2 regions of the Polaromonas sp. LjRoot131 genome follow, and region 1 is predicted to be linked to the other one. Evidence: riboswitches for the same ligand, from Rfam matches in the RefSeq annotation. Region 1 holds a riboswitch; the other holds the start of a gene.
The links. Region 1 has a riboswitch for glycine ahead of gcvT (glycine cleavage system aminomethyltransferase GcvT). Riboswitches for the same ligand answer to the same signal wherever they lie in the genome.

Region 1 (11,618 bases):
CGAAGTGAGTGACCGTGGGGGCCCGGTATGACCGCGGTGATGATTTCAACGATGGTGCTGTGCTTTGCGCTCACCGTCTCGGTGGCCGTGTCCATAGGCCTGGCATCCATCTTCGGCATCCAGGCATCCAACGCCAACATGCTGATCTCCGTCAAGGAGATGTTCTCCTCGATCAACAAATTTCCGCTGGCCGCGATTCCCTTCTTCATCCTGGCCGGCAACCTGATGGAAACCGGCGGCATCTCGCGCCGACTGGTGGAGTTCGCCAAAAGCATCGTGGGAGGCGTCCAGGGCGGCCTGCCCATGACCTGCGTGCTGACCTGCATGATTTTCGCGGCCGTCTCCGGCTCGTCCGTGGCCACCACCTTCGCCATAGGCGCCATCCTGATCCCGGCGCTCATCAAGCACGGCTACCCCACGGCCTATGCCGCGGCCCTGCAGGCCACCAGCGCGGAGCTGGGCGTGATCATCCCGCCGTCCATCCCCATGATCCTCTACGGCGTGAGCGCCGAGGTCTCCATCGGTGAACTGTTCATCGCCGGCTTCGGCCCGGGCCTGCTGATCGGCTTTGCACTGATGCTGTTTGTGCACCTGTACTGCCGCTGGAAGGGCTGGGGCAAACAGGACGGCGACGGCCGCTTGAGCTTCGGCAAGGCCACCTGGCAGGCCGGCTGGGCGCTGCTGATGCCGGTCATCATTCTGGGCGGCATTTACGGCGGCATCTTCACGCCGACCGAGGCCTCGGCGGTGGCGGTGTTTTACGCGCTGGTCGTCGGCATCGTGATCTACCGCGAGATCAAGCTGGCGGACCTCTACGTCATCCTGCGCAAGTCGGTGATTTCCAGCGCCGTGATCATGTTCATCATCGCCAACGCCGGGCTGTTCGCCTTCCTGATCACCCGCGCCGGCGTGCCGGACGCCATAGGCCACTGGCTGCAGGAGGTGCTGAAGTCGCCCGCCCTCTTCCTGTTGGGCGTCAACGCCGCGCTGTTCATCATCGGCATGTTCATCGAGACCAGCGCCGCCATCATCGTGCTGGCGCCCATCCTGGCGCCGGTGGCGGTGCATTTCGGCATAGACCCGGTGCACTTCGGGCTGGTGATGGTGGTCAACCTCGCACTCGGCATGATCACGCCGCCTTTCGGCGTAAACCTGTTCGCGGCCTGCACCGTCGCCAGAATTTCGCTGGACCGCATCGTGACGCACCTGCTGCCCTTTGTAGCGGTCATATTGGCTTGCCTGATGGTGATCACTTACGTCCCGCAACTCTCGCTGGGCCTGCGCGACCTGGTTTACGCCAAATAGCCCGGTCCCGAAGGGGATTCACGAAGCTGTCACGCCGGGCCGGCATGCTCGGGTTTTCATTTCAGGATGAAATCCCATGCAGCTCCACAAAACCGACCGTGCCCGCGCCGAGCTCAAGCCCGGCGTGAGAACGCTAGGCCAGCGCGAGCGCACCCTGCTGTTGATGGCCGACGGCAGCAAGTCCGCCCAGGACTTCCGCCCGTTGTTTGACGGCGACGGCGAGGCTATCGCCCTGCGCCTGCTGCGCGATGGCTTTCTGGAAGCGCACCCGGGCAAAACGTCCGCACCGGCGCCCGCTCCCAAACCCACACCCGCCCAGCTGCAGAACTTCCCGAGCCCCGAAACCACGCAGGCCATCCAGGTGTCGGCCGACCAGTTTGAGGGCAAGCGCTCGCTCGCCACCACCCGCATGTTCCTGTTCGACATCTGCGAGCGCATGTTCGCCCGGCGCGACCCGGTGATGGCCGAGCGCTTTCGCGAAGCGCTGCGCAACGCCAAGGACCGCGACAGCATGCTGGCCGCCTCGCGCGAAATGATCGAAGAAATCGAAAAAATCGCGGGCCACGAGCGTGCCGACTCCATCAGCGAGCGCATCGCCATGCTGCTGCCGCAGCACATAGACATCGTGGCGTAGCGACCTGAGAGCCGCGACCAAACCCCTGAGGTTTTACCCCCTCTCCCCCTGGGGAGAGGGTTGGGGTGAGGGCCGGCGGCGCAAATACCCCAAGTTTTCATGCATGAGCCGCGGCCCTCACCCCTGCCCTCTCCCAGAGGGAGAGGGAGTAAGAAAGAAACGGTGCGCTGCAGTCGTGTCTTTTGGTTTTGCTCCTTCCCCCGCTGGGGGAAGGCAGGGATGGGGGCTGTCGGCGCCTGATATTTCGCTGCGCGTGTTGAAGGCTGCGGCCCTCACCCCGCCTCTCCCAGAAGAACAGGACGCAAGACTTGGCCAGCATCGCCGGGAGGGTCTTGGGGGCGGCCTAAGTTACACTCGGCGGGGTCAGGAGAGAGTTTTCCCAGCGAAAACCGCCGAAGGCGCACGTACACCCCGGGGCAACCCTTTTTGGTGCACTGAACGCTCAGGCAAAAGGACTGGCAACCGCCCTGCGGCGCACCACGCGGCAAGGCGTTCCCTACTGGAGAGAGGCCGTTTTCAAGACGACCCACCGAAGGAGCAAATCCGCATCGCCGGGTGAATCTCTCAGGTAAAGTGGACAGCAGGGGCAGCCCATGGGATGAGAACCTGTTCAGGTTCTCAGGGCCATGAACCTGTTTGCCCCCCCCGGAGAATGTCTTGTCCGATTCGTCCACCTCTTCCGCCGTACCTGAAACCCTGCTGAAAACGCCGCTGCACGACCTGCATGTGGAGCTTGGCGCGCGCATGGTGCCCTTCGCGGGCTATTCCATGCCGGTGCAATACCCCGCAGGGCTGATGGCCGAACACCTTCATACGCGCCAGGCCGCCGGCCTCTTTGACGTGTCGCACATGGGCCAGCTGCGCCTGGTGGGTGCCGACGCCGCGGCGGCGCTCGAATCACTGATCCCGGTCGACGTGATCGACCTGCCCGCCGGCAAGCAGCGCTACGGCCTGCTGCTCAACGACGAAGGCGGCATCATCGACGACCTGATGTTCTTCAACCGCGACTACGCGAATGGCGGCGACATCTTCGTCATTGTCAACGGTGCCTGCAAGGTAGGCGACATCGCGCACATCCAGGCCAAAATCGGCTCGCGCTGCCAGGTCATCCCCATGCCCGAGATGGCGCTGCTGGCACTGCAGGGCCCACAGGCCGTCAACGCGTTGCAGCGCCTGGCCCCAGGTGTTGAAAAGCTGGTGTTCATGACCGGCGGGCGCTTCAGCGTCGCGGGCTGCGACTGCTTCCTCACGCGCAGCGGCTACACCGGCGAAGACGGCTTTGAAATTTCGGTGCACGCCTCGCAAGCCGAGACGCTGGCGCGCGCGCTGCTGGCCCAGCCCGAGGTCAAGCCCATAGGCCTGGGCGCGCGCAACTCGCTGCGCCTGGAAGCGGGCCTGTGCCTCTACGGCAACGACATCGACACAACGACCACCCCGGTCGAAGCCAGCCTCAACTGGGCCATGCAAAAAGTGCGGCGCACGGGCGGCGCGCGCGCCGGCGGCTTCCCGGGCGCGGACAAAATCCTGGCGCAACTGGCCGACCCCGCCACGCTGGCCCGCAAGCGCGTGGGCCTGGTGGCGCTGGAGCGCGTGCCCGTGCGTGACCACACCGAACTGCAAAGCACCGACGGCGCTTCAATCGGTGAAGTCACCAGCGGCCTGCTGGGCCCCACGATCAACCAGCCGGTCGCCATGGGCTATGTGAAACCCGAATTCGCCGCCCTGGGCACCCGCGTGAACGCCATCGTGCGCGGCAAACCCGTGCCCATGGAAGTCGCGGCCATGCCTTTTGTCCCCAACCGCTACTTCCGCGGCTGACCCCTGCCGTCCCCACCCCTTAACCCCTGGAGATTCTCATGACCGTCAAATACACCGAAGACCACGAATGGCTCAAGATTGAAGGCGACATCGCCACCGTCGGCATCACCGTGCATGCACAGGATGCGCTGGGCGACGTGGTGTTTGTGGACCTCCCCGCCGTGGGCACGACCTTCGCGCAGAAGGAAACCGCCGGCGTCGTCGAGTCGGTGAAAGCCGCCGCCGACGTCTACATGCCCGTGAGCGGCGAAGTGACGGCCATCAATGAAGCCCTGAAGGACGACCCGTCGCTGGCCAACAGCGACCCCATGGGCGCCGGCTGGTTCTTCAAGATCAAGCTGTCCGACCCATCGCAGCTTGACGCGCTGATGGACGAGACCCGCTACACGGCTTTCTCGGCCTGATTTTTTACTATCCTTTTCTCTGTTTTCTGACTCCTGGCTGCCAAGCCTGACACGGGACCCGACATGTTGATGCAAACCGCCAAGCCCCTGGGCGACCTTGAAAACCCCTCCGAATTCATCGCGCGCCACATCGGCATTGACGAGACCGACGAAGTCCACATGCTCAGCATCGTGGGCTCGGCCTCGCGCCGCGAGCTGGTCGAGGGGATCGTTCCGCGCTCCATCGCGCGCAGCACGCCCATGGCCATCCCGGCCCCGGTCACGGAAGCCGCCGCGCTCAAGCAGCTCAAGGCCATCGCGGCCAAGAACCAGGTGTTCAAGAACTTCATCGGCCAGGGCTATTACGGTACCTGCACGCCGGGCGTGATCCTGCGCAACATCCTCGAGAACCCCGCCTGGTACACGGCCTACACGCCCTACCAGGCCGAGATTTCACAGGGCCGCATGGAGGCGCTGATCAACTTCCAGACCATGGTCTGCGACCTGACCGGCATGCCGATCGCCAACGCCTCCATGCTCGACGAGGCCACCGCCGCCGCCGAAGCCATGACCCTGGCCAAGCGCAGCGTCAAAAGCAAGAGCAATGTCTTCATCGTGGCCGGTGACTGCCATCCGCAAACCATCGAAGTGATCCAGACCCGCGCCAAACCGCTGGGCATTGAAGTCAAGGTCAGCACGGCCTCGGCCACCCTGCCCCTGCTCATGGCCGAGGGCGACTACTTCGGCGTGCTGGCCCAGTACCCGGCCACCACCGGCAGCATCCACGACCTGCGTCCGCTCGCGGGCCAGGCCCATGTCGACGGCGCGGCCTTGTGCGTCGCGGCCGACCTGCTGGCGCTCACCTTGCTGACGCCGCCGGGCGAATGGGACGCCGACATCGTGCTGGGCAACACCCAGCGTTTCGGCATGCCCATGGGCAACGGCGGGCCGCACGCGGCTTACCTGGCCTGCCGCGACGAGTTCAAGCGCTCGCTGCCGGGCCGCCTGGTCGGCGTCAGCGTCGACAGCCACGGCAACCCGACCTACCGCCTCGCGCTGCAGACACGCGAGCAGCACATACGCCGCGAAAAAGCCACCTCCAACATCTGCACCGCGCAGGTGCTGCCGGCCGTCATTGCCAGCATGTACGCGGTCTACCACGGCCCGCAAGGCCTCAAGCGCATCGCCGAACGTGTGGCCGCCTACACCGCCGTCTTCGTGCGCGGCCTGCAGGAACTCGGCTATGAAATCACCAACACCGGCGCTTTTGATTCCGTGACGGTGAAGACCGGCGAGGCGACCAATGCAATCGCCGAGCGCGCGCGCAAGGCCGGTGCCAACCTGCGCTTTCGCCTGAACAACCACCTGGGCGTGTCGCTGGACGAAACCACCAGCCGCAAGGACATCGAGCTGCTCTGGTCCTTCTTCGCCAAACCCGGCCAGACGATTCCCGTGGTCAGCGCCTTCGAAAAAGGCGTGGAGTCGCTGATTCCCGCCGACCTGCGCCGCACCACGCCTTTCCTCACACACCCGGTGTTCAACACCCACCACTCCGAAACCGGCATGCTGCGCTACATCCGCATGCTGAGCGACAAGGACCTGGCGCTGGACCGCAGCATGATCCCGCTGGGCAGCTGCACCATGAAGCTCAACGCGACCAGCGAGATGATTCCCATCACCTGGCCCGAGTTCGCCAACATCCATCCCTTCGCACCCGCCGAACAGTTGCAGGGCTATGCCGAACTCGACAAGCAGTTGCGCGACTGGCTGTGCCAGGCCACGGGTTATGCCGGCATCAGCCTGCAGCCCAACGCCGGCTCGCAGGGCGAATACGCGGGCCTGCTGGTCATCAAGGCCTTCCATGAAGCCAAGGGCCAGGGCCATCGCAACATCTGCCTGATTCCCTCCTCGGCCCACGGCACCAACCCGGCCAGCGCGCAGATGGTCGGAATGACCGTGGTCGTGACCGCCTGCGACGCGCAGGGTAACGTCGACATGGTCGACCTCAAGGCCAAGTGCGAAAAGCACAGCGACAACCTGGCCTGCGTGATGATCACCTACCCCAGCACGCACGGCGTGTTTGAAACGCAGGTGAAAGAACTCTGCGCCATGGTGCACAGCCACGGCGGCCGCGTCTACGTGGATGGCGCCAACATGAACGCGCTGGTCGGCGTGGCCGCACCGGGCGAGTTCGGCGGCGATGTGAGCCACCTGAACCTGCACAAGACCTTCTGCATTCCGCACGGCGGCGGCGGCCCGGGTGTGGGCCCGGTCTGCGTGGTGGCCGACCTGGTGCCTTACCTGCCCGGCCATGCGACGGCCGGCATCCCCGTCAACGGTGTGGGGGCCGTCTCGGCCGCTCCGCTGGGCAATGCCGCGGTGCTGCCCATCAGCTGGATGTACTGCCGCATGATGGGCCCCGAGGGCCTGACGCAAGCCACCGAGGTCGCCATCCTGAGCGCCAACTACATCAGCTCGCGCCTCAAAGACCACTACCCCACGCTGTACGCCAGCGAAAACGGCCATGTGGCCCACGAGTGCATTCTCGATTTGCGCCCACTGAAAGAAACCAGCGGCGTCAGCGCCGAGGACGTGGCCAAGCGCCTGATGGACTACGGCTTTCACGCGCCCACGCTGAGCTTCCCCGTGCCCGGCACGCTGATGGTCGAACCGACCGAAAGCGAAACCCTGGCAGAACTGGACCGCTTCATCGACGCGATGATCGCCATCCGCGACGAGATCCGCAAGATCGAAGCCGGCCAGTGGCCGCAGGACAACAACCCGCTCAAGCACGCACCGCACACCGCGGCCAGCCTGCTGGGCGCCGACTGGGACAGGCCTTACTCGCGCGAGACCGGTGCCTTCCCGCTGGCTTCGCTCAAGCTGGTGAAGTACTGGCCGCCCGTGGGCCGGGTCGACAACGTTTACGGCGACCGCAACCTGTTCTGCAGCTGCGTGCCGGTGAGCGACTACGCTTAAAACGCTTCTCTTGCTCCACGCCACTTTGCCCGCCGCATGGACGCCACGCTCGTCCTGATCATTGTGGGCGCGGCGGCGGCGGGCTTTGTCCAGGGCCTGTCGGGTTTTGGCTTCAGCCTGGTGGCCATGTCTTTCTGGGCCTGGGCCATAGACCCGAAGCTGGCGGCCGTCATGGCGGTGTTCGGCGGGCTTGTGGGCCAGGTCATGGCGGCTTTCACGGTCAGCCGCGTGACCGACTGGAAGCGACTGCTGCCCTTCCTGGCCGGCGGCCTGCTCGGGCTTCCGCTGGGTCTTTTGTTGTTGCCGCAACTTGACGTTCAGCTGTTCAAGCTGTTTCTCGGCGTGCTGCTGGCGGCATGGTGCCCGGCCATGCTTTTTTCGGGCAAGCTTCCGCGCATCCACCATGGCGGCCGCGTCGCCGACGGCACGATAGGCGCGGCCGGTGGTTTTATGGGGGCCTTGGGTGGCTTCAGCGGTGTCATTCCGACGCTGTGGTGCACGCTGCGGGGCTACGAGAAGAGTGCCCAGCGTGCCGTCATCCAGAACTTCAACCTGGCGGTGCTGACAGTCACCATGGCCAGCTACGCCGCCGCCGGCCTGGTCACCCGCGAGACGCTTCCCATGCTGGCCATCGTGGCGCCTGCTGCGCTGATTCCCGCCTGGTTCGGTGGACGGGTTTACATGGGCATCAGCGACCTGGCTTTTCGCAGGCTGGTGCTGAGCCTGCTGACCTGTTCGGGTCTGGCGATGCTGGTGTCATCCGTGCCGGAGTTGTTGCGGCGAATAGGCTAGGCCACGCAGCGCGTTTCAATAAAAACGGGAGCCGGCCCGTAGCTCGCGAATGGCCCGCATCATGGTGGGCGCCAGCATATTCCATTGCAAGGCCCGTACCGATCGACGGTATCGCAGCCCGCTGGCCCGCAGGGACTCGGACACCAGTTCCAGCGGATCGCTCACCACGCATAAAAGGCGCGTGAGCATGGGGTCCTTGTCGGTAGGCACACCGCCGAGGAAGGCGTCGTTCTTCCCGTCCCACAAAAGCTGGGCATTGATGTGGATGCCCCAGCCGCATTCCCAGCCGTTCGCTTGCAGGCGTTCACGGGCGGCGGCCACGTATTCGGCATCAAAAATGTAGGTGTCGGTACGCACCCAACGGCCCAGCCAGATTTCCGCCAGCGGGCGCGCCGCCGGCGTGGCTCTCGGGATCAGGCCGCGCAGCATCTCGCCGCGCATCTCCATGTAGCGCAACCGCGCCGGGATGCCGGCAGAGCGCATCAGCGCGATCAGCAAGGTCGCCTTGTCGTCGCCGTCGCCCCCGCGCGCCTCGAGTACGTCGCGTGCCGTCGGGTATTGCAGCTTGACTCGCTTGGTATAGGGCAGGCGCTTGACGAAACGATAGATGGCCAGTGCCTTGTCCCGGTCGGTGCGGCACAACTGGACAAGCGCGCGAGCCTTCAGGCGCAGCTTGGAGTCGTCCAGGTCCAGCAGCGGCGTTGAGCCTAGCCAATCCTGCGGCCGGTCGCTGGCCTTCTTATGCAACCGGCGGGGCGAATCGAGTTGTGCGGCTAGTGCCACCATGGAACCACCAACGGAGTGAATGGTTCACGCATCGTAACCCCGGGAGGTGCGATTGTGGCGAATTTCAGTTCCACATTCGGGCGCTGAGAGGGAGCGTTGAATGTTGCGCCGCAGCATGTATCAAAAGCCGCTGGCCCTGTCTTGCAGACCGCAACCCAGTCAGAGCCTGGGCTTCTTCGCGCTGTCCGGATGCGCGCGGGCGCGCGCATCCAGAGCCGCAGCGCTCAGCCCCAACCCTCGCCCCGAGGAAGAAGAAGAGGAAGCAAGAACATCTCAGGCCAAGGCATTACGCAACTGGGTCTGTGCGATGGGCAGTTGCAGCGCCGCGGCGCGCTCCACCACGGGTGCCAGGCGGCGCAGCTTTTTCTGCGCGTGGTCCTTGGCGATGTCGGCCAGGCGGTGTTCCAGAAACGGGTTGAGCAGCCGGTCGCGCAATTCCACCAGGTAGGCGCGGGCTTCGGGGCCTGTGCCCTCGGCGTCAAATACCGGCAGCACCTCGTCGGCCCATACGGCTTCCAGCAGGGTGCGCAGCGCCGGGGTGTGCATGGCCTGCACCACAGTCATGTCCGCGGCACCGCCCTGCAACTGCCAGTGTTCCGCCAATACCGTGTGGCCCAGGTTCAGCAGCCAGAGCTTGCGTTGCTCGAAGGGGGCCAGCGCATCCGTCACCACCATGGCCGGATGGCTGCAAGGAAGCACCATGCCCGGCTGCTGTTCGATGGCCCACAGCGCATAGGGCTCGGCTACCGCGCCGGCGGGTTCCAGCGGGGACGACACGATGCGGTCCACCAGTGAATTGACCCACACGCAGTGCTCCCGCACATAACGAAGAAAGGAGGGCGTAGCGCCCCAGCTCTGTGCCAGTGTGGCTACCAGGTCGCGCAGCGTGTCGCCGTTGCGGCTGACCAGTTCGCAGGGGTACAGCGTCAGGGGAGCCTCCGGCTGCTGCTGCCAGCGGTGGTGCAGAAGCGCCACCAGCTTGGCGGGGTAGCTGCGCGGCGCCGTCGTGGGGTTACCCAGCAGCGCCGCGGTGTCGGCGTCGTCCAGTGCATAACCCCTATCTGCGGTGTTGGAGATGATGACCTGCACGGTGGTGGCCATGGCATCGCGTAACTGTGCCCAGTCGCGGCGGGCATGCCAGACGGACTGTACTGCGTTCACATGCACGGTTTCCTCGATGCGCTGGCCCTGTAGCATGCCGCGCAATTCGACGCGGTAGCCATGGGCCAGTGCCGCGGCGCGTGCACTGCTCTGCGGGCTGTCTGTGCTCTGCACGACGGTAATGCCGCCGAGTGCCTGGCCTTGGGCCAGGGCCTGGGACACAAACAGGTCAGCATGCGCCTGCAGAAAACGCCCGGTGCCGAACTGGAGGATGGGCGTGCTCACACGGAGGCTCCTGTCAGCATTCGATCAGTGCCTTGACCACGCCCTGCGTGGGGTCCAGCAGGGTGGCGAACTGGGCAGGTACGTCGGCCAGGGCCATGCGATGGGTGTTGAGTGCCGCGGTGGGGATTTTGCCGCCCCGCATCGCCTCCAGCACCGTTTCGAAGTCTTCCATGGTGGCATTGCGGCTGCCCAGCAGCATCGCTTCGCGTTTGTGAAACTCCGGATCAGCGAAGGTAATGTTGTCCAGCACGATCGACACCAGCACATACTTGCCGCCATGGGCAATGAACTGGAAGCCGCGCTCCATGGCCTTTGCGTTGCCTGTGGCGTCAAAAACGACATCGTAAAAATCGCCGTCGGTCAGTGCGCGCAACTCCTCCACGTCCTTGTCACCTATCAGGACACCCGCATGCGCACCCAGGTGTTGTTTGCAGAATTCCACCCTCTCCTTTCGCGTGTCCAGCGCCGTGACCTGGCCGCCACGCAGGCCGGCGAACAGCAGGGCGGCCATGCCGATGGGGCCCGTCCCTACCACCAGTACACGCTGGCCGGGCTGCACGTCGGCGCGGCGTACGGCGTGGGCGCCAATCGCCAGAAATTCCAGCATGGCGGCCTGGTCCAGTGAGACACCTTCCGCCTTGCGCACAAACTGCGCGGGTACGTTGAGATATTCGGTAAAGGCGCCGTCTCGGTGCACGCCCAGCACCTGGATGTTGACGCAGCAGTTGGTCTTGCCCTGGCGGCAGGCTACACACCGGCCGCACGACAGGTAAGGCATGACGAAGACGTTGTCGCCGGCCTGAAGGGCGCTGTCCGCTGGAGCTTCCTCTACGGTGCCCGCGATTTCGTGGCCCATGACGCGCGGATAGGCCAGGAAGGGTTGTTTGCCGGTGAAGATGTGCAGGTCGGTGCCGCACACGCCCACGCGGCGGATGCGCAGCAGCACATCGCCTTCACTGCGGAGGGGCATGGCCCCTTCGACCGTGCGCAGCACGCCGGGAGTTTCGCAAATGACTGTCAGCATAGATATCCTTGGCCTCCGGCAGCCGGTGCCGGAGGTGTCCTTGGGTTGGGTTAGTAGAGAACGTTCTTGGCGGCGGGCGTGTCGATGTTTTTCTTGTTCACCATCAACACACCGGTATCGCGGAAGGCGGGCACTTTCTTGCCTGCCACGATTTCCGCCACGGTCTTGACGCCCAGGTTGCCCATCTCGAAGGCGCTTTGCACGGCAATCGCCTCGATGGTGCCGTCTTTCACAAAGCCCTGCAGGTCGGCGTTGCCGTCAAAGCCGATGGCCACCACTTTGCCGGCCTTGCCCGATTGAACCAGTGCGCGGCCCATGCCGATGGCGGTGGGTTCGTTGGCGCCGAATATGCCCTTGAGGTCGGGATTGGCGGCCAGTACGTCGGTGGTCTGGTTCAGTGCGGTGCCCATCTGCGAGTTGGAGTAGAACGGGCCCACGATCTGCAGCTTGGAGTGCTTCTTGATGTAGTCGGTGAAACCTCCCACGCGGCCGATTTCGGAGCCCGAGCCCG
Region 2 (11,618 bases), on a different contig from region 1:
ATTCGGACATGGTCTACCGCGCCGCGCAGGCCATGGAGCAGGTGGTGAAACGGCCCTACGCCGCCATGACGGTCGACCTGGGCCTGCCCGACCTCGACGGCATCAGCCTGATTCGCGCGCTGCGTCACGAGGAGCGCACGCGCGACCTCCCCATCGTGGTGGTGTCCGCCAATGCCGAGGCCGGTGAACTCGAATTCAACAACCAGCCGCTGGCGGTGTCGACCTGGCTCGAAAAGCCCATCGACGAAAACAAGCTGATCCTCAGCCTGCAGCGCGCCATCGCCAACATGGCCGAAGGCCGGCCGCGCATCCTGCACGTTGAGGACGACCTGGACATCCAGCGCATCGCCGCGACCATCGCCCAGGACTTCGCGACCTTTGAGTTCGCCGGCAGCCTGCAGGAGGCGCGCGAACAGCTAGGCAAACACCACTACGACCTGGTGCTGCTCGACCTGACGCTTAAAGACGGTTCGGGCTGGGAACTGCTGGACACGATAGAGGCGCTGAACCCCGCGCCGCCCATCGTCGTGTTTTCTGCGAGCGATGCGGTTGCCACGGAAACCCAGCGCGTCGAAGCGGTGCTCGTGAAAGCCTACACCTCCAATGACCAGCTGCTGCGCACCTTGCAGCGGGTGCTGGACGAAAGCCTGTGGGGGACGGTGCACCCGCCTTTGAGTGTCTAGAATGTCCACCGCGTCCAGGCTCACTGGCACGTAGCCTGTTCCCCCTCAAGGGGACGGCGCCTGGGGCCGGCGAAGCCGGACCCGCGGCCCCCACCTGGATATGACATCATCATTCCATCCTATGGCCCACTTCGCCCACACCTACCGCTACGCCGAACCTTCGTCACTGGACTTTTCCAGCGGGGCGCACATCAGGCTGGCCACCTCGTCCCCTGGCACAAGCCCCCACCCGCATTTCTTTGACGGCGTGCTGCACCAGCCCCAACTGGCCGCGCAGTTGCTCAGCGCCGTGCACCTGCTGGTGGGCTCACGCTTTTTCACGCCGGCGAACAGCGTGGGCCTGGCGATTGCGCTGGCCGATCCCGTGGTCACATCCGGCGGCGGCATGTTGCGCCTGGAAGGTTTCTCGGCCTGTTGCAGCACTTACATACGGGTGGACCTGGAGCCGCAGGCCTATGCAGGAGACGTCGTCGGCAAGGGAACGACCAATATCGACTTCAACGCTCCCATGCGTGCCGCGCTAGCCAAGGTAAGGGATGCCGATAGCCTGGCGCTGTCGGTCGGCAACACCGAGTTCGCGCTGCGCACGGCGGGTACCTCGGTGGTGGAGAAAAAAGTGGAGCTGCCCCTGCGCTGGTTGCGCAGCATGGTGGCCGTGCAGACCTATCAGGCCGCCATGCGCAAGGTGTTTGAAGTGGACGCCATCCCTGCCTTGCGGTTCTTGCGCAGTCTGCCCAGAGCCTCCACCAGCAAGACACCGCTCTGGGTGATGGCCGGTCCGCAGGGCCTGCGCACCACCACGCAGGGCGACGGCGCCGGTGTGCGCTTTACCGATAGCACCCGCTTGCGCGTACTGGAAAGCCTGTTGCCCAAGGCGAAAACCCTGACCCTGTATGCCGATGCCCAGCAGCAAGCCAGCGCCTGGTGCCTTGACTTTGGCAGCATGAGGCTGACGCTGGTGCTCAGCGCCGAGGTCTGGCGAGGATTCTCGGGTGAGGGCCAGGCGTTGAATGCGCTCATGCTGGCGGACGACCGCCGTCCTCTTTCCACGGTGCGCGCGCAACTCAACTGGCAAGCCGCCTTGCATGCCGACGCACTGGCCGCGCAGTTGCAATGGCCAGTGCCCGATGTAGACAACGCTTTGCAGATGCTGGGCGTGGCGGGCCTGGTGGGATTTGATCTGATGCACAGCGCCTACTTCCACCGCGTGTTGCCCTTTGACTTGAGCCTCCTGGAAGACATGTCACCCCGCTTGGCCGACGCCCGCGCGCTCCTGCGTGAGGGGGCGGTGCATCTGGTGTCCGCCGCACCACTGGAAGCTCTTGTGCGCAGCGCCGACGTGAGCTACCGCGTGCGAGAAGTGGACGGCCTGATGCGTTGCACCTGCCCCTGGTTCGCCAAGCACCAGGGTGAACGCGGCCCGTGCAAACACGTGTTGGCCGCACAGGCCGCGCTGAACTTGAACCCTTCCGAGTCCCCCTAGAACGATGCCAGAAACTGATCCACAGCCTGCCTGCGATTCGCCGCTCGAAGTTCGCATATTGGCTGGCGACATCACCGGCGTGATGGACCTGGTCGATGCCATGGACTCCGCCGAACGCGCCGTCAACCTGCGGGTGGTGGAGCGGCTGGTGCACGCGCGCTGGCGCATGCTCAAGGCCTTGGACAAGCACCAGGCCAACCGCTTGTTTCGCGCCATTGACCTGGCCCGTTTTCTGTGCTCGTCCGAGCATCCACCGGCAGACTACTGGATGCACATCGGCGTGCAGGACATTGCGGCCTTCAGGCAACGCTACCAGCCCGCGCCGTCAAGCCAGCCCATTGAAAAGCAACTGCGCGGCGAGCACAACTGGCATTACCGGCGCCATATTCACCGGGCCATCGTCGCCGGGTTGATCGAGCGGCCGCAAACCGATGAGTACGTGCAAGCGCTCTTTTTTGGTGACTTGCGGGCCGAGTCCAACATTGTCCTCAAGCATGTGGACGCAGACCCAGGCTTGGCCCCGTATCTGCTGCAATTGTTTGACCACGAGGGCACATCGGATGGCAGCTTTGCAGCCGTTGAAAAATATTGCCATGACCCGGCGTTGACCTGGACCCAGACCTTCCTGACCCTGTGCGAACGCGGCGTCTATACACGGACCCAGTTACTGGATAAAACCTTGGGCGCCCTGGCCTGCGACTGGCCGCAGTTCAAGTCCGGCTGGTTCTCGCGCTTCCACGAGAGCCTCGCCCCCACCGTGGATGAAATGGCCGTCTTTGCCCCTCGCTACCTGGCGCTGTGCCATAGCCGCATTGCGCCCACCGTGGGCCTGGCCATGGATGCCCTCGCACGCTTGTACAAGGACGGCCATATAGATGACGCGCAGGTTTGTGAGGCCATGCAGCCCGTGGTGACCTCCGCAATCAAGGGCCGCGTGCTGTCGGGGCTGGAGCTGTTGGGCCAGGTGGTGAAGAACACGCCCGCGCGTGCCGCGAGCATCAGCGCCATGGCCGCGCACGCCCTGGCTCACACGGCGCCGGACGTGCAGAAGAAGACCATCGCTTGTTTGCAAAGCTGGGGACTGGACGCTGCGGGCCAAGAGGTGGCGCGTGGCTACCTGCCGTTTGTGGCGGCCGTCAACCAGGCCGCCCTGGGCAAGCTGGTGGGCAGTGCGGGAGCCGTTGTCACGACAACCATGAGCGCACCGGCAGGCGCCGGTTTATCCGCCCCTTCATTGCCTTCGGCGCCTGCCAGGCTCTCGCCGCTTGACGCCAGCCGCGCGTTGCAACCCCTGGTACACGTGGCCGACCTGGTCGAGCGCCTGGCCTACGCGTTGGAAAACCCGGACGATGTGGACGAGTGGGAGCGTGTGGCTGAAGCGTTGGTGCGCCTGGCCCCGATACCCGCAGCAGACCAGGCTGCGTTCCTGGCCTTGAAGAAGCGCGCCAGGCGTCTGGAATGGGATAACAAGCCACTGGGCTTTGCGCTGGCCCAACTCATGGCCTGCGCATTGGGCGGCGAAGCCACTGCCACAGAGCCAATGGCCTCGGCGGGGGCGGCCGAGGCCGGCCTCAAGGCCGGCACACATCGCTTCATTGCCCAGCGCACGCTCAGCCTGATGGCGCAAGCGGCGGCCGGCCTGGGGCTGACACCTCTTTCCGCACCCACACACCGTGGGGGCTTCATAGACCCCAGGCAGCTGGTGGCACGCCTCGCGGCCTGCCAGCAGGCGGGCACGGCCTTACCTCTGTCCGAGCCGGTGTTTGCACTGATGCGCCTGGTGCCCGCCAGCATGGACTCGGACGCCGCCCGCGACGCGTTGCAACAGGCGCGTTCGCTGAAGGATCAGCCTGTGGTGCAAGCGCTGCGCTATGCGCTGGGGGACACAGTGACCGTGCCGCATGATGCCGCTGAGCAGACGTTGTTTGTGGCCGCCGCCCGCACACGTTCGCCCGGCACGGACGATGCGCTCACGCTCGCAGCGTTCGGCAGCGTGGGGCCCAACGGCCCCGCCGCCGCGCAACTGGACTGGCATGTCAGCAGCAGTGAGCCCAGCGAAGCCGGCTACGAATTCCGCACCCTGTATGTCACCTGTATGCCCGAGCTGCGGCCGGCAGAGCCGCACCACTACGGTATTGCCCTGTGTGCCAAACACCTGACGCACGAGCAGTGGCAAACCGAACTCGACGCATCGACCATTCGCTTTGCCGCCAGCCTGCAGCCCGCCAACCTGGAACCATTCTTTGCGGAAGGCGCACGTGCCTTGGGCAACAATGTGGATTGGTGGGAAGCGGAGTGGCAAAACCGTGCCTACCTGGACGTACTGCTGGAGCCCACCACGCCCATGACGCCTATGGCTTGCCTGCTGCTGGCTGTGGGCCTGGCCGGCAAAGAGCCGGGACAGACGGCGCTGGCGGTAGACGCGTTGGCGCGCAGCGTGCAAGACGGGCGTCTGGACGTGACGGCCATGGGTCAGACACTGGCGCGCCTGTGGGCTACGCCGCTGGTCAAAGGCCCACGCCTGGCAAAGAGCCTGACAGCCGCCGCGCAGGCCCATGCCGCCATGCCCGCCGCCGTGTTCGCGCTGCTGTGCGCCATGGCAGAGGTGCAGCCAGGCGCACCGCGCAAAGACCTGTCGCCCCTGCTGGAGCTGCTACTGGAACTTAAGCTGGCGCAAGGCCTGGCTTTGCCGGCCACCACGCGTACGGCACTGCAGGCCATGCGCCTGAGCGGCAAAAGCAAACTCGCCGTAAAAGAAATCCTGAGCTAAACAGATAGATCCCCCTGTCCAAGCTCACTGCGTGTAGCTTGTTCTCCCCTCAAGGGGACGGTGAACTAGATCCACCCCTGTCCGGGACTCACTACGTGTAGCCCGTTCCCCCCTCAGGGGGCGGCGCCTGGGGCCGGCGAAGCCGGACCCTCGGCCCCCGCTGGTGAAATATTCCCACTGCATACGCCCTGAATCTTCAACCCAGCATGAGCCGCGGGACTGGCTTTGCCAGACCGCAGGCGGGCGGCCCCCTCGGGGGCAGCGACCCACACGCAGTGGGGCAGCGTGGGGGCTCTACTTCTTTTGCGTGGCGCGGTAGACCTGCATCACCGTTGCGAAGTCGCGGTCGAAATTGATCGGCAGGAAGGTGTCGTTGCCGGGCAGCTGCTTCTTCAGTGTGGGCGAGAAGCTGTAGTTGAACGAGCACTTCTTGACCCTGGCCTGCAGCTCGGGCGACACCTCTTTGTTCATGGTCCAGGTTTCCGTCATGAAGGGCGGGCTTTCCCAGATCGTGCGTATGCTCGAGCCCTTGACGTCGCCCTTGACGACCATGCGCTGGTACAGGTCGCTGGCCACGGCCGCGGCGGGGAAGAAGCCGTGCATCACGCCCGTCACCGAGCGCTCATGCCCGTTCGAAAAAACCACCTCGTAGTCCTTGTCCGGTGTCAGGCCCAGGGCAGGGAACAGCACGCGGGGCGCCAGGTTGCCCGAATTGGAGGTCGGCGTGGTGTGCGCGATCTTTTTGCCGATCAGGTCCTTGGGCTCCTTGTAGGGGCTGTCGATACGCGTGATCAGGATCAGCTTGTAGGAGTTGCGCTGGCCGGTGGCCTTGTTGCCCGGCACGCCGAATGGAGCGGCCTGCCCGGCGGTCACCATCTGCGCGGCCAGGCCGGGGTTCACTTGCCCGATCTGGGCTTTGCCGGTCGAAAGGGCTTCGACCAGTTCTTTTTCGCCCAGGATGTCCACGTTGCTGGTGCGCTCCAGCGAGTCGCCTTGGGCGTTCTGCAGTTCCACATTGGCGCAGCGCGACAGGTGGCTGAAGTAGTCGCCCCACAAGGCCATGGTCTCGGTCTTGCCGTAGGTCTTGGGCATGGCCACCACCATTTTTTCGCGCGGGCCTGAATATTTTTCGACCGCCGCCGCCGCCGCAGCGGCAGAGGCTTTGGCCTTGGAAGGCGGACGCGGGTTCTCGGTTTGCGCCACGGTGGAACCCAGAGCCAGGGCCGTGCCTGCCAGCACCGCCGCATTACGCCAATAAACCGTCATGTCGTACATCCCAAAAAGTTATTGCTTGAACCGCAACTGCGGAAAGCACGGCCGCGAAGCCGTTCAAGCAGTGTGCGCCCAAGTTAACTTTTACTTACAGGTCAGCTGGCTCTAAAGGGACATAAAGCGGGAATACCCCGGGCGATTCGTGGTTTTTTTGCCGAAAAATGGCGCACCAAGGTAGCGCGCAAAGCCACTTTCCTGATATGGCCGGTGTTACAAATTCCGCCCGGCGCTCGCGGCGCGGGACGCGTCAATCTTGCCGGGCCGTCATTGCAAATCAGGCTGCTTGACCTATCGCAAGGCTTGCGCTGATGGCATGTGCGGGTGAACCGCATTTGCGCCAGATCAAGCCGCCCAAAAGGCCCCTCGGCTCCAATCAATGGCGGGAATGTTCCCGCTTCTTCTGCTGCCTATCCATGAAAAAACAAATCATCGTTGCCGCTGCCCTCAGCGGCCTTTTGTCGGGCGCCGCTTTTGCCCAAACCGTTGAAAGCCCCTGGCTGGTCCGTGCCCGTGCCGTCCGCCTGGACAGCGTCAACGGCGACAGCACCGGCCTCGGGCTGGCCATCAACAACAAGTGGATGCCCGAGCTCGACATCAGCTACTTCTTCACCCCGAAGGTCGCGGTCGAACTGGTGCTGACGGTTCCGCAAAAGCACACGCTGTCGTCCCGCGGCACCGCCATCGGCAGCTTCAAGCACCTGCCGCCCACGCTGACGGCGCAATACCACTTCGACCCGGTGGGTTCGGGCGCCTTCAAGCCCTATGTCGGCGCGGGCATCAACTACACCCGCTTCAGCGCGGTCAGCCTGCCGGCCGGCGTTGACATCAAACGCAGCAGCTGGGGCCCGGCGCTGCAGGTCGGCGTGGACATTCCCCTGAGCAAGCAGCTGTCCCTGAACTTCGACCTCAAGAAGGTCTACATCCGCACCGACGTGTCCGCGGGCGGCGTCAACATCGGCACGTTCAAGGCCGACCCGACCCTGTTTGGCGTGGGGCTTGGCTGGCGCTTCTGAGCAGGCGAGGGGTCGGGCGCCTTTCCTGACAAGCGCCGTTACAAATTGGGCCCAGCGGCTGCCGCGCGGGACGCGTCAATCTTGCCGAGCAGCCACTGCAGGCCGGCCAGGTGCTGCTGGTCGTGGCTGCACAGGTAATGCACCAGGCTGCGCAAGCTCAGGGCGCCGTAGCCTTCGAATTCCGCCCTGCGGTCCAGCTGCTGCGGCGTAACGGCCGACAACATCGCCATGGTTTTCAGGCGCGCCGCACGAAACGCCGCCAGGGCTTCCCGCGCATCGGCTGTTGCGTAGTTGCGCTCCTTCTCGAGCTCGTAGCCATCCAGCGACACGAGCACCGGATTTGTCTCGGTGAGCGTGCGTTGAAGCCGCACGTGATAGCCGTCGATCTCGATGTCCCTGACGTGGCAGACCTGGCCCAGCGCCGAAAAAGTCTCGCTCGGGATGCCGTCCCATGACGGCGGCGTCCAGTGGCTGTGGCTTTCGGGAATGGCCGCGTAGAACTGCTCGAGCTGGTTCGGGAAATCTGCCATGGCCTGCAGGGTGGCGGTATTCAAGGGGGCGCTCATGGCTTGTCGCTCCGCACCGAAGGCCAGAGCAGCGCTTGCGCCACGATCACCCGCTCGCCATTGAAGGTCGCCGCCGGCGAGCCGTAGAGTGCATAGCCCAGCGCCAGCGCTTCGCTGACCCGGTGGCAGAAACTCGCGTCATCGGGACCCGTGAGGAGGCGATAGGCGGGAAGGCCGTCGGGCGGCGTGGTGGCGGGTGATGTCATGGCGGCAAGCGGCGAATGAACGGAGGGCGATATTACCGTGTCCGTTCAAACGCTGCATGAGCGCCGCCCTCAGGCCTTGGCCATGCCCGGCAAGGCCATGGCGCGGCCTGGCGCCGGCATACCGGTGAACGCAAAATCCACTTCCGGCACACGCCCGCTCACGATGTCGGCAATCGCCGCACCCGAGCCGCAGGCATGCGTCCAGCCCAGCGTGCCGTGGCCCGTGTTGAGGAACAGGTTGGAGGTTTTACTTTTGCCGATGTAAGGCACGTTGCTCGGCGTTGCCGGCCGCAGGCCGGTCCAGAACTGCGCGCCTTCGCCGTCCGTCATCTCCGGGAACAGCTGCTGCACGCGGCGCACGATGGCCTGGCAGCGCACCAGGTTCAAGTCCGTGTTGTAGCCGTTGAGCTCCGCCGTGCCGGCGATGCGCAGGCGCTTGCCGAAGCGCGAGAACACCAGCTTGTACTCGTCGTCGGTCAGGCTCACCTGGTAAGACGCCGCCTCGTTGATCACCGGCAGCGTCACCGAATAACCCTTGGCCGGGTAGATGCGCAGGCTTTGGCCCAGGCGCTTGGCCCAGGGCGCGCTGAAAGCGCCCAGGCACATCACATAGGCGTCGGCCTTCAGCGTCTCCACGCGCCCGCCCGCTTCGCCGCTGCCCCTGGCCACCTGCACGCCGTCCAGCCGGCCGCCGGCGGCCTGCACGTCCAGGATGGTGGTGTTGTAGAGAAACTTCACGCCCGCCTGTTCGCAGCGCGCGGCCAGCGCGGCGGTGAAGGCCTGGGCGTCGCCCGACTCGTCGCTGGGCGTCATGCTGCCACCGGCGATGCTGGCGCGGCACTGGGCCAGCGCGGGTTCAATCGCCACGCATTCCTCGGCGGTTTTCATGTCAAGCTCACAGCCGTGCTCGCGCATGATGCGCGCCGGCTCCTGCGCCGCGTCGTACTCGGCCTGGCTGGTATAGAAGTGCAGGATGCCCCGGGTCTGCGCGTCGTACTGCAGGCCCAGCTCTGCACGCAGTTTTTGCAACGCACCGCGGCTGTACATGCCCAGGTTCACGATCTGCCGGATGTTTTGCGCGGTGCGCGCCGGCGTGCAGTTGCGTAAAAACTCCAGGCCCCACAGCCACTGGTTCACATCGGCGCGCAGCCGGAACAGCAGCGGCGCGTCTTCGTGCGCCAGCCACTGCAGCACCTTGAGTGGTGCGCCCGGGTTGGCCCAAGGCTCCGCGTGGCTGACGGAAATCTGCCCGCCGTTGGCAAAACTGGTTTCCATCGCGGCCGCGCCGCGCCGCTCGATCACCGTGACCTCGTGCCCGCGCTGCGCCAGATACCAGGCCGTCGTGACCCCCGTGACACCTGCACCCAAAACCATGACTTTCATGGCGATTCCTTTTTTCAAGCAGAACTGACGTTGCGCAAGCGCAATGCCTGGGGGTGCTTGAATCAAAGAAGAATCATGGCAACCGCCAAGCCATCGCAGGCTTGCGGCCGCTTCCACTGTCCTTGGTACCTGAGAGATTCAGCCGCTGCTCGCGCATCGGCTTTGCTCCTTCGGTGCACCGCACCTTGCATGCGGCGTCTCTCCAGACGGCTGTGTGTTTCCGGGCAGTACGGGACCTGAGCGATTATGGAAGTTTGCGCCTTCGGTGGCCGCCCCTTGGGGGCAGCGCTCTCCTGCTTGAACGGTTTGAATTTACCATCGAAGCTTCATTTGCGAAACGCGAATCCGGCGTCCAGTACAGGTCCAGCGGGCTGATTCAGCGGCTTAATAGTAGGCTGCAGTATGGGCGTTCAGCCTTCACACACAGCGCGCACAAACGCGGCCTTGCCCTCGGTATAGGCCTCACGGTCGTTCGGGTACCGGGCCGCCAGGTCCGCCTTGAGCGCCGCATAACGTGCCGCCAACGCAGCATCCGCGCGCAGCGCATCACAAAAACGCAGGCGCTGTACCCACACCTCGCCGCCATGCACCACCAGGTGCAGGTGGTGCGTGCGATGCCCGCCGGCCCAGCGCATCAACCATTGGCGGTCCACCAGCGAGGCGTTAAATTCGGCCGATGCCGTATAGCCCTGCGCGCACAGCGGCGCCACCAGCGCCCTGGCCGCCGCCATCGAGGCCACACCGGCCAGGATGTCGATCACCGGCTTGGCCGCCAGCCCCGGCACGGCCGTGCTGCCGATGTGTTCGACGGCGATGAAATCATCGGGAAACAGCGCCAGCAGCCGTTCACGCTCGGCCTCGAACAGGCCGGGCCAGCGCGGGTCGTAAGCCCGCAGCGCCACTTCCTCGTGAATGGCGGCCTGCAGCGACTCCTGTTCCGTCATGGCGTCAGCAGCTCCTAACGCAGCGCGAAAAGCGCCGTGCGCGCCATCTCCAGCCGCTCCTCGAGGTAGGCGCCGTAAAAATCCGGGACTGCCACGCCCACCAGGGGCTCGGCCAGCTTCTGGCCCTCGGGGCCCAGGAACAGCACCGTCGGCGTGAAGCTCACCTTCCAGGTTTTGGTCCATGCCGCCGCCGTGGTGGTCTTGCCGTCGAAGCCGGTCAGCGGCGTGCTGTTGTCGTTGATATTGAGCTGCCAGGCCTCGAGGCCGGATTCATTGCGCGCGGGCAGAAGGTAGTTGCGCCGCACCAGTTCGCAATAAGGGCAACCGGGCAGGCTGACCAGCAGCACCAGCGGCCCGCCTTGTTTCTCGGCCAACCGGGCTGCTTGAGGCAGTGAAGCCGGCACAGGCAGGGTGGCGACTTTGACCGGTATCCGCGCCTGCCATGCCAGTGCGGGCAGCGCCAGGCTGCCCGCCAGCGCGGCCGTAAAGCCGCGTCGGCCCACCGCCTTCATTCAGCGCACTCCAGCAGGATATGCGCCAGCGCCGCCGGCTCGGTCACCATGGGGTCGTGGCCGGTGGCCAGGTCCACCACCCGCGAATTCGGCAGCCAGGCGCCGCCCCAGAAGGCAGGGTCGCGCGCGCGCAGCCGGCTGGGGGTGATGGTCGCCAGCGCCGGTGCTGTGCAGTTCACAAAAGTGCGCGGCACGGCCGCCACACGCTTCACGTCAAAATCCAGCGGTGCCTGGTAGGTGTTGCCCGGGTGCGGCGTCTGCCGGCGCTGCACCCAGTCGTGGTCGGCGCCCTGCAGGCCGTAGACCTCAGGGTCGGGCGGCGCAAAGCTGAAATTGGCCGTGGCCTGCGCACCCGCCATACGCTTTTGTTGCGTGGCCGCGTCGTGCGTGCTGCTCCAGCTTTCGCCCGGCTGCGGCACCACGGCATCCACATACACCAGGTGCTTCAGGCGCTCGCCCATGCGGTCGGCCACGGCCGTGCCTATCATGCCCGCGTAGGAATGCACGGCCAGCGTCACCTCGTGCAGCTCTTCCGCCTCGATCAGGTTGATCACGTCGTTGATGTGGGTATCGAGGTTGATGGCCGGCGAGAGCAGGTGGGCACGCTCGCCCAGGCCCGTCAGTGTGACGGCAAAAGCCTTGTGGTGGTCCAGCTGCAGCACCTGCGCCACACGCCGCCAGCACCAGCCGCCATGCCAGGCGCCATGCACCAGAACAAAATTGTGTTTCATCGCGTCACCTCTTTGAATCAGGTATTTGCATCAGGTCTTTGTGCGGGCCAGCCGC

Region 2: linked by a shared signal. The riboswitch ahead of ACSQ27_RS12505 (D-amino acid dehydrogenase) and the one ahead of gcvT (glycine cleavage system aminomethyltransferase GcvT) in region 1 are both predicted to bind glycine.

What each region holds. Positions count from the first base shown of each region.
Region 1 covers NZ_CAXUPF020000001.1:385,377-396,994, reverse strand. Annotated here, with positions in the region: gene ACSQ27_RS01885 (TRAP transporter large permease) at 28-1,305, shown strand; gene ACSQ27_RS01880 (hypothetical protein) at 1,382-1,939, shown strand; glycine riboswitch at 2,294-2,407, shown strand; glycine riboswitch at 2,429-2,530, shown strand; gene gcvT (glycine cleavage system aminomethyltransferase GcvT) at 2,597-3,757, shown strand; gene gcvH (glycine cleavage system protein GcvH) at 3,796-4,161, shown strand; gene gcvP (aminomethyl-transferring glycine dehydrogenase) at 4,225-7,119, shown strand; gene ACSQ27_RS01860 (sulfite exporter TauE/SafE family protein) at 7,156-7,911, shown strand; gene ACSQ27_RS01855 (transglutaminase-like domain-containing protein) at 7,927-8,697, opposite strand; gene ACSQ27_RS01850 (mannitol dehydrogenase family protein) at 8,971-10,083, opposite strand; gene ACSQ27_RS01845 (zinc-binding alcohol dehydrogenase family protein) at 10,097-11,107, opposite strand; gene ACSQ27_RS01840 (ABC transporter substrate-binding protein) at 11,158-11,618, opposite strand, start outside.
Region 2 covers NZ_CAXUPF020000002.1:419,408-431,025, forward strand. Annotated here, with positions in the region: gene ACSQ27_RS12470 (DAHL domain-containing protein) at 1-683, shown strand, start outside; gene ACSQ27_RS12475 (SWIM zinc finger family protein) at 805-2,166, shown strand; gene ACSQ27_RS12480 (DUF6493 family protein) at 2,171-4,936, shown strand; gene phnD (phosphate/phosphite/phosphonate ABC transporter substrate-binding protein) at 5,231-6,202, opposite strand; gene ACSQ27_RS12490 (OmpW/AlkL family protein) at 6,622-7,221, shown strand; gene ACSQ27_RS12495 (DinB family protein) at 7,260-7,787, opposite strand; gene ACSQ27_RS12500 (DUF1737 domain-containing protein) at 7,784-7,993, opposite strand; gene ACSQ27_RS12505 (D-amino acid dehydrogenase) at 8,063-9,382, opposite strand; glycine riboswitch at 9,484-9,592, opposite strand; gene ACSQ27_RS12510 (GrpB family protein) at 9,787-10,320, opposite strand; gene ACSQ27_RS12515 (hypothetical protein) at 10,335-10,832, opposite strand; gene ACSQ27_RS12520 (alpha/beta fold hydrolase) at 10,829-11,563, opposite strand.